Regions from separate parts of the Pseudoalteromonas sp. UCD-33C genome, predicted to be linked through region 2. Evidence: predicted binding sites of a transcription regulator. Region 2 holds the regulator's gene; each other region holds the start of a gene.

Region 1 (3,284 bases), 430 kb from region 2:
TCAGCGATTTCGCAAAGCACACCAATAAGCCTGTACTTGTAATGCATGGCGATACCGGCCCATATTGCCAGCAGCAGCTAGCGAGTAACTTAACGCGTTTAAATGTACCTGGCGACTTTGCTGTAAGTGATGTCGCAAAGGTGAGTTTTATCGACGGCCAGTGGCATATAGCGAGTGTAACGACAAATGTGCCCCTCACAACGTCTTGTGAGTAATAACGTAGGTTTGGTAGAGCGGAGCGAAACCCAACAAATTAATGAGTTTCTAGGGGAAAGAGTAAAGTTTCGAGTTTCTAGAGAAAGGAGCCATCAGCTTTCAGCCGTCAGCTATCAGATTAAAACCCAACAAGTTAGCGAGTTTGAGGCTCACGTAGGCGTGAAATTTATTTCGCGCGATGTTTCTTAAATCTACGTGTAAGTCGTAGGTCGGGCTTTAGCCCGTCAATGTTAACGGTTATGTGTCGCCATAAATGACGACCTACGTGACGTAGGGTAGAGCGGAGCTGAACCCAACAAGTTAGCTAGCTTCTAGGGGAAAGAAGTAAAGTTAGCGAGTTTGAGGCTCACGTAGGCGTGAAATTTATTTCGCGCGATTTTCTCAATTAATACGGCTGTAAGTCGGGCTTTAGCCCGTCAAGTATGAGTGATAAAACATGTGTCGCCATAAATGGCGACCTACGTGAAGTAGGTAGAACGGAGCGAAACCCAACAAGTTAGCGAGCTTCTAGGGGTAAGAGTAAAGCTAGCAAGCTCCTTGACACAAGCAGCAGGCAGACTAGAGTTGCTAACTTGCTAACTTGCTAACTTGCATACACAAAAAAGCGGCACTTGGCCGCTTTTCTTAAGTAAGGTGTGTTGTTAGCAGTTAGTTTCTTCTGCGTTAACACCTTCTTTTACTTCTTCACATGCATCTTCAACTGCATTTTGTGTATCAGTAATTGCTTCATCAATACGCTCACCTGCGTCTTCAGCAGAGTTGTCTTCACAACCCATGATGAATAAACCTGAAAATAGGGCGATAGTAGCGGCTTTTAAAGTTGAATTTTTCATAATGAAATTCCTTGTAAATTTAAAATAAAGTAAGTGGTTATCTGCTTTTAACTACTTAGGGACACTGCCTCTAAGTGCTCCTGATACCAGCGAAATAACTAGTAATACTAAAAATATAAAAAAGATAATCTTAGCGATGCCTGCAGCGGCTCCTGCGATACCGCCAAAACCTAACACTGCTGCGATTAACGCGATAACTAAAAAAGTAATTGTCCAGCGTAACATAGTGGTCTCCTTGGCTATTTAAATTTTCTTAAGTTCGATGTAACTAAAGCGAGTTCTGTGCCATAAGTTTTATTCTATATATTTCAAAGGGTTGAGTGTTTTTGTTGTTCTTGAGAGGGGTCATCATTTGGTAACTTTTACGAGTAAGCATGTAACTTATTCATAGTGATATTTTTTCATATTGAGCTGAATGAAGAAAAAGAGTATTCCTGTAATTATTGGTAAGACCAATTTAACTTTATTGTAAGGTAATAGCTCTAACACCTTGTTGTGCGTGGTTTTTAGGCTTTTTACTATGATTGGTTAATAGCTGAACATATAACGTTTGGCTATATTGACTATTTATATCATCTATAACGGGGCTTTAAATGCGCTAATAGTAGGGTGTTAATTATATGTGCGTCATGTTATTTTAAATTTAATTGGTTTTACCAATTTACAATGGTGCTATACAAATGAATTTTGTTTGTTATTATTGGTGCATAATTATTTAACAAAAATAACTTTTTATTTTAAGTAAGCGAGGGGAGTCGTATGGATATAGGTGGATTACTCACCACTGCGGCCAGTTTGATGGTGACAGGCATGGTAGGCGTGTTTGTTTTTTTGACTATTTTGATTTCAGCAGTCACTTTAATGTCAAAGGTAGTGGGTCGATTTGATGATCCTGCAACTGCAGAACCTACGCGTACAGCAAAAATTCAACCTCAACAGGGTGTGCCACAGGCACATATTGCAGCAATCAGCGCTGCAATTGCTCAATTTCGAAATAAACAAAAATAACGGGGCAGCTTAAACATGGCTAAATTAAAATTAACCGAATTAGTATTGCGTGACGCACACCAGTCTCTTTTGGCAACGCGTATGCGCTTAGACGATATGCTACCCATGGCAGAAAAACTCGATAATGCGGGTTACTGGTCAATTGAATCATGGGGTGGTGCGACGTTTGACTCGTGTATCCGTTATTTAGGTGAAGATCCTTGGCAACGTATTCGCGAGCTAAAAGCGGCAATGCCAAACACTAAGCAACAAATGCTACTACGCGGACAGAATCTTCTAGGTTACCGTCATTATGCTGATGATGTAGTCGAAAAGTTTGTTGAGCGTGCCCACAAAAACGGTGTTGATGTTTTCCGTATTTTCGATGCGATGAACGATGTACGTAACCTTGAAACTGCCATTAAAGCTGCAGTTAAAGTAGGTGCTCATGCCCAAGGTACTATTTCGTACACAGTAAGCCCAGTCCATACGCTTGATATGTGGCTTGAGCTTGCAAAACAACTAGAAGATCTTGGCTGTCATTCAATTTGTATTAAAGATATGGCGGGTTTATTAAAGCCATATGATTGCGAACAGTTGATCAAAGGCTTAAAAGAAACTGTATCTATTCCTATCGCAATGCAATGTCACGCGACGACAGGTTTAAGTACTGCAACTTACCAAAAAGCAATCGATGCGGGTATCGATATGCTTGATACGGCGATTTCGTCAATGAGTATGACCTACGGTCATAGTGCCACAGAAACTATTGTTTCAATTGTAGAAGGCACTGAGCGTGACACCGGCCTTAATTTAAATGAGTTAGAAGAAATTGCCGCTTATTTCCGTGATGTACGTAAGAAATACGCTGCATTTGAAGGCAGCCTTAAAGGTGTTGATGGTCGTATCTTATTAGCCCAAGTACCTGGCGGTATGTTAACTAACATGGAAAATCAGCTTAAAGAGCAAGGTGCTGCTGATAAGCTTGATCAAGTATTACTTGAGATCCCGCGTGTTCGTGAAGACTTAGGTTATATTCCTCTAGTTACACCAACGTCGCAAATTGTTGGTACTCAAGCGGTACTTAATGTGTTGACTGGCGAGCGTTATAAAACCATCACAAAAGAAACTGCAGGTGTACTCAAAGGCGAGTATGGTGCAACACCGGCACCAATGAATAAAGAGCTACAAGAGCGTGTACTAGAAGGGGCTGAAGCAATTACGTGCCGTCCTGCTGATAAGCTTGAA
Region 2 (3,284 bases):
AAATAAAAAAGACAATAAAGGCCAACCATGAGTACATTAAAAGCAGAGCTTTTAGCTAAGAGCTATAAAGGCCGCCAAGTGGTTAAAAATGTCGGTCTTGAAGTTGAAGCGGGCAGCATTGTTGGCTTGCTTGGCCCAAATGGTGCGGGTAAAACCACCACCTTCTATATGATTGTAGGCCTAGTCCCAAGCGACAAAGGTAAAATCAGCATTGATGATAACGATATTACCCTTTTGCCAATGCACAATCGTGCCCGCTTAGGTATCGGCTATCTGCCACAAGAATCGTCAATTTTTCGAAAGTTAACGGTTTACCAAAACTTGATGGCTATTTTAGAAACCCGCAAAGATCTAAACAAAGCAGGTCGCGAAGAAACACTAAATAGCTTACTCGATGAATTCAGCATCCAACACATTCGCGATAGCCAAGGTATGGCGCTGTCAGGTGGTGAACGCCGCCGCGTTGAAATTGCCCGTGCATTAGCCGCTAATCCTAAATTTATTCTTTTAGATGAGCCTTTTGCTGGTGTTGATCCGATTTCAGTGTTAGATATAAAGAAAATTATTGAGCACCTAAAAAATCGTGGTATCGGTGTACTAATTACTGACCATAATGTTCGAGAAACCCTTGATGTTTGTGAAAAAGCCTACATTGTTTCTCATGGGGAGCTAATTGCATCAGGCACACCTGAGCACGTATTAGCAGACCAAACTGTACGCGATGTATATCTAGGCGAGCAATTCAGGCTGTAACCATTACGCCAGCGACTAGAGCATCTGCTAGACTAATAACAATGACAATAAATCGATAATGACTTAACTGTGTTTGCACAGTTATCGATAACTTTAAAAGGATTGTTAGGGATACATGAGGCAATCATTACAGCTGCGCATGGGCCAGCAACTTACAATGACTCCACAACTGCAACAAGCTATTCGTTTGTTGCAGCTCAGTACATTGGATCTCCAGCAAGAAATTCAAGAAGCGCTTGATAGTAATCCCCTACTTGAAGTGGAAGAAGCGGATTACAATGAAGAAAGCACCGGCAAGAATGAGCAAAAAGCGGAGTCTGACGATGTGCAAGTCAGCGCGTCTGCCGAAGAAGCACCTAGCGAGTACGAGCAAGAAAGTAGTGATGCTCTCAATAAAGACACCGTAAGCGATGACTTAGCCATGGATGTTACTTGGGATGAGTACATGAGTGCCGCCCCTTCAACATCATCAGGGCCAATGCCTGAAGATGAGTCTATCTATCAAGGTGCATCAACCGAAACTCTTCACGAATACCTAATGTGGCAATTACAGCTCACGCCATTTAGCCCTACTGATGAAGCGATTGCTGTCGCAATTGTAGAAGCTATCGATGATTCAGGTATTTTAACGGTAAGCTGTGAAGATATCGTCGAAAGCTTTAATCAAAATAACGATGAAGAAGAAATCGAACTTGATGAAGTCGAAGCGGTCTTAAAAAGAATTCAGTTATTTGATCCTGTGGGTATTGGCGCGCGCAGTTTACAAGAATGTCTGTGCATTCAGCTACGCCAATTCGATGCCGATACGCCATATTTAGCTGAAACTAAAATGGTTTTATCTGAGCATATCGAATTATTAGCGAGTCGCGACTATCGAACTTTGATGAAAAAGACTAAGCTTAAAGAAAACGAGCTTAAAGAAGTGATGACGCTCATCCACAGCTTAAACCCTAAGCCTGCGGATAGCATAGTACGCGAAGAGTCTGAGTACGTCATACCTGATGTATCAGTGAAAAAAGTAAAAGGTCGCTGGGTAGTCGAGTTAAACCCAGATTGTATGCCAAAGATTAGAGTGAACAGCCAATATGCAGCTATGTCTCGCTCAGTTAAATCAAGTAGCGACAGCCAATTTATTCGTTCTCACTTACAAGAAGCAAAGTGGTTTATTAAGAGCTTAGAAAGCCGTAACGATACGCTATTAAAGGTGACCAACTGTATCGTTCAACAACAACAAGCTTTCTTTGAACATGGCCCTGAAGCAATGAAGCCGATGGTGCTAAATGATGTTGCTGAAATGGTCGAAATGCATGAATCGACGATTTCACGGGTAACAACGCAAAAATATATGCATACCCCACGGGGTATTTTTGAGTTGAAATATTTCTTCTCAAGCCATGTCAGCACCGAAAATGGTGGTGAGTGTTCTTCTACAGCAATACGCGCTTTAATCAAGAAGTTAGTCGCTGCAGAAAACTCAGCTAAACCATTGAGTGATAGCAAAATTGCAGATATATTGGCTGAGCAAGGAATTAAAGTAGCTAGACGTACAATTGCAAAATATCGTGAGTCTCTAGCAATACCTCCGTCTAATCAGCGTAAGAGTCTGATTTAGACGTTTTACATAGAAGGAAAAATGCTTATGCAACTAAATTTAACTGGTCGTCATGTAGAAATCACAGATTCATTAAGAGACTATGTAAACACCAAGTTTGCGAAACTAGAAAGGCATTTTGACCATATTAATAATGTTCATGTCATTCTAGATGTAGAAAAATTAAGCCAAAAAGCAGAAGCAACTTTACATGTAAACGGAGGCGAATTATTCGCTTCTACAGAACATCAAGATATGTACGCAGCCATTGACTCACTGGTCGATAAACTTGATCGCCAAGTCATTAAACACAAAGAGAAATTAGCTCGACATTAAATTATGAAACTAAGTTCACTTACTAACCAGGACTGCAGCAAAGCTGCGGTCCTTTTTAATAGCAAAAAAAGAATTCTTGAATATATCAGCGAACTGGCCCACCAGCAGCTTCCTCATTTATCGCAACAAGATATCCTAGATGCTTTACTCAACCGAGAAAAACTAGGTAGCACCGGCATTGGCCGAGGTATTGCTATTCCACATGGCCGAATGAGCGGCGCAGATGAGCCTCATGCATTTGTGATAGTGAGTGAATCCCCTATTAATTTTGATGCAATTGATAATCGTCCAGTTGATATTTTTGTGGCACTCATCGTACCAGATGGTGACTGTCAGCTTCACCTAAAGACCTTATCAACAATTGCTGATAGACTTAAAGATAAAGAGTTTTGTAAACAGCTGCGTAGTGCTACTACCGATCAGCAACTGTTTCAGGTCATATCAGCAGAGGCATAAATGGAATTAATAATTATCAGCGGTCGCTCAGGCTCAGGTAAATCGGTCGCTTTACGAGTACTTGAAGACTTAGGCTATTATTGCGTTGATAATATTCCGGTTAATTTACTGCCTTCGCTCGTACGTAGTGTGTCTGATAACTACGATA
Region 3 (3,284 bases), on a different contig from region 2:
TCTGAGGCTGTGGTAACCCTGAGTGCCGAACGTGACGAAACCAGCGAAAACTGCGTTCGCATCAGTGTCAGTGATAATGGCCCAGGTGTTGATTTACGTCATGCGAACAAATTATTCGAACCTTTTTACACTACCAAAAGCCAAGGCACGGGGCTTGGACTTGCAGTTGTAAGTTCAGTCGCCAATGCGCACCAAGGACGGGTTGAAGTGACTAATAATGCTCATGGGGGAGCATGTTTTAGTTTGATCTTGCCAATTAGTGCAGAACCAATGTCAGCGGAGGCAAAATGAATACTAACTCTATTTTAGTCGTTGAAGACGACGCAGGCTTACGAGAAGCACTGATTGATACCCTTGAAATGTCGGGTATTGATTGCGTTGCTGCAGATAGCGCTGAACAAGCGATGATCTTGCTTAAGCAAAATAGCTATTCATTGGTTGTTAGTGATGTGCAAATGGGCGCTATGAGCGGCCTTGACCTACTACGTAGCATTAAACTTAATTACCCTGAGTTGCCGGTATTAATGATGACGGCCTATGCCACTATCGATGATGCTGTAGAAGCAATGCGTTTAGGCGCGATTGATTATATGGCAAAACCGTTTGCACCAGAAGTGCTTCTTAATATGGTGAGTCGTTATTTGCCTGAAAAGGAAAAAGAAACCGATGGCCCAATCGTTGCCGATCCATCAAGTATTAAGTTATTAGAGCTCGCGAGCAAAGTTGCCCGCTCAGATGCCAGTGTCATGGTACTCGGCCCAAGTGGCTCGGGTAAAGAAGTCTTGGCTCGTTTTATCCACGATAAATCAAATCGTAGCGATGCTCCCTTTGTGGCTATTAACTGTGCTGCTATTCCTGAAAACATGCTTGAAGCAACCTTATTCGGTTACGAAAAAGGGGCGTTTACCGGCGCGATTCAAGCTTGCCCGGGTAAATTTGAGCAAGCTCAAGGTGGTACCATCTTACTAGATGAAATCACTGAGATGGATTTAGGCTTACAAGCTAAATTACTGCGTGTACTTCAAGAGCGCGAAGTAGAGCGCTTAGGCGGTCGTAAAACGATAGAGCTTGATGTTCGCGTTCTAGCTACAAGTAACCGAGATTTAAAAGAAGCAGTGAGCGAAAATCTATTTAGAGAAGATTTATATTATCGCTTAAATGTATTCCCGCTAATGTGGAAACCATTAGCCGAGCGTCCTGGCGACATTATTGTATTGGCTGAGCATTTAATAGAGCGTCATTGCCTGAAAAGTAAAGAGCCTATCGCTCAACTAAGTGAGGGTGCGAAACAAAAGCTACTATCTCATGCTTGGCCTGGTAACGTACGAGAGCTTGATAACGTTATTCAACGGGCGTTGATATTATGTGATGGTAATAGTATTCATCAAGATGATGTCTTTATTGAAGAGTTGCTTACGGTTGATATAAAGCCAGTCGCTACGCCGCCACACAACGCACCGGTATATCAAGAACAGCCTGTTGAAGTTAATTTAGATACCGTGCCACAAGTGAGTGAGCAAGGTAATTACAAAGACGAGCTGAAAGACAAAGAGCATCGTATTATTTTAGAAACCTTAGCGCGTTGTAACGGTAAGCGTAAAGAGGTTGCAGAAACCTTAGGTATTAGTCCGCGCACGTTACGTTATAAACTGGCGCAAATGCGAGACTTGGGTATAGCCTTACCTGCATAAACTCCTTCCAAAAAGTTGCTCAAACAAGCTCACATTTTTGTGAGCTTGTTTGCTGTCAAAACTCTGACATGTGAAATTAATGATTCAAGTAGTTGAATTTACTTGCTTTATTTTGTGGCACGGTTTGTGCTTTATCAGTGCATAAGTAAACTGCATTGTCAGAGAGTATTATGAAAGTTCAAAACAGCGCATTATTTCAAGAAATGCAAGCTATGGCTTCAGAAGTAGGCCGTAGTAACTCAATTAATAATTTACCAACACAAACTCAGCCAACATCGTCGGCACAGTTTGGTGATTTACTTACCAATGCACTTGATACAGTGAATGGCTTACAACAAGACGCTAAGCAAAAAGTAACAGCAATGGAAATGGGCGATCGCAGTGTTTCTTTAGCTGACGTAATGATTGCTTCGCAAAAATCATCAGTCGCTTTTGAAGCTACGGTGCAAGTTCGAAATAAACTTGTTGAAGCTTATAAAGAAATCATGAACATGCCTGTGTAACTAGGTAGTGGAGAATTATTGTGGCGCAATCTAATCAATCAACTGATCTAGCCTTAGCAGGCGGCGGTATCGACTCAACCGATACTGATGATCAACAAGAGCAAAAGTCAGGCTACCTAAGTGCCTTAAACGGTGTAGATGTTTTACGCCAGGTTACTTTAGTGATCGCTTTGGCAATCTGTTTGGCTATCGCAATTTTTATTATTATTTGGGCTCGTCAACCAGATATGCGTCCGCTTGGCAAAATGCCAACGGAAGAGCTTATTCAAACGCTGGACTTTTTAGACGCTCAAAAGATTGATTACGAACTTGATGGTAACGTCATCTCTGTTGAAGAAGGTGAATACCAAAACATCAAATTATTGATGGCTCGTGAAGGCCTAGAGCAAGCGCCAAGCTCAGGGACTGACATCATCATGCAAGACATGGGGTTTGGTGTTAGCCAACGCCTTGAACGTGAACGTTTAAAACATGGTCGTGAGCAACAGCTTGCACGTACCATCGAAGAGCTAAAAAATGTTACTCGCGCCAAAGTACTTTTAGCTATTCCAAAAGAAAACGTATTTGCTCGTCGCGAAAAACAACCTTCAGCGACGGTAGTGCTTACCTTAAAACGCGGTCGTACACTTGACGGTGAAGAAGTTGACTCAGTAGTTGATATTGTTGCCTCAGCAGTCCAAGGTTTATCGCCAGAGCGTGTTACTGTTACCGATCAAAATGGTCGCTTACTTAATTCAGGTTCACAAAACTCACTTGCTGCTCGCTCTCGTAAAGAGTATGAGATTGAACGTAAGCGTGAAGAAGAGTACTTAAATAAAATCGATAGCATCCTTATTCCAGTTGTAGGCTTAGGTAACTATACCGCGCAAGTCGATTTAAACATGGACTTTAGTGCAGTCGAAGAAACACAAAAACGTTATAACCCAGACTTACCCGCTGTGCGCAGTGAAACCACGTTCGAAGAAAACAACATCGGTGGTCTTGCAGTGGGCATTCCTGGTGCGCTAACGAATCAGCCGCCAGTTAACTCTAATATTCCAGAAATTGCAGGCCAAGGTGGAGCAGGCTCAGCAACGAACCCAAGTCGTTC

Evidence for each region. Region 2 encodes sigma-54, which starts transcription at its own class of promoters, with help from an activator protein. Its sites were predicted from a motif close to GTTGGCACGNNNNTNGNNT; they were not measured.
Region 1: the regulator sigma-54 is predicted to act here: its motif matches at 1,321-1,339, upstream of AOG26_RS20415 (DUF1328 domain-containing protein).
Region 3: the regulator sigma-54 is predicted to act here: its motif matches at 1,805-1,823, upstream of fliE (flagellar hook-basal body complex protein FliE).

The regions. Positions count from the first base shown of each region.
Region 1 covers NZ_LJTB01000001.1:183,741-187,024, reverse strand. Annotated here, with positions in the region: gene AOG26_RS00745 (hypothetical protein) at 1-215, shown strand, start outside; gene AOG26_RS00740 (hypothetical protein) at 858-1,049, opposite strand; gene AOG26_RS20415 (DUF1328 domain-containing protein) at 1,101-1,274, opposite strand; gene AOG26_RS00735 (OadG family protein) at 1,809-2,057, shown strand; gene oadA (sodium-extruding oxaloacetate decarboxylase subunit alpha) at 2,073-3,284, shown strand, end outside.
Region 2 covers NZ_LJTB01000001.1:616,528-619,811, forward strand. Annotated here, with positions in the region: gene lptA (lipopolysaccharide transport periplasmic protein LptA) at 1-31, shown strand, start outside; gene lptB (LPS export ABC transporter ATP-binding protein) at 28-753, shown strand; gene AOG26_RS02720 (RNA polymerase factor sigma-54) at 869-2,365, shown strand; gene hpf (ribosome hibernation promoting factor) at 2,393-2,680, shown strand; gene ptsN (PTS IIA-like nitrogen regulatory protein PtsN) at 2,684-3,136, shown strand; gene rapZ (RNase adapter RapZ) at 3,137-3,284, shown strand, end outside.
Region 3 covers NZ_LJTB01000003.1:223,702-226,985, reverse strand. Annotated here, with positions in the region: gene AOG26_RS09125 (sensor histidine kinase) at 1-291, shown strand, start outside; gene AOG26_RS09120 (sigma-54-dependent transcriptional regulator) at 288-1,691, shown strand; gene fliE (flagellar hook-basal body complex protein FliE) at 1,862-2,194, shown strand; gene fliF (flagellar basal-body MS-ring/collar protein FliF) at 2,215-3,284, shown strand, end outside.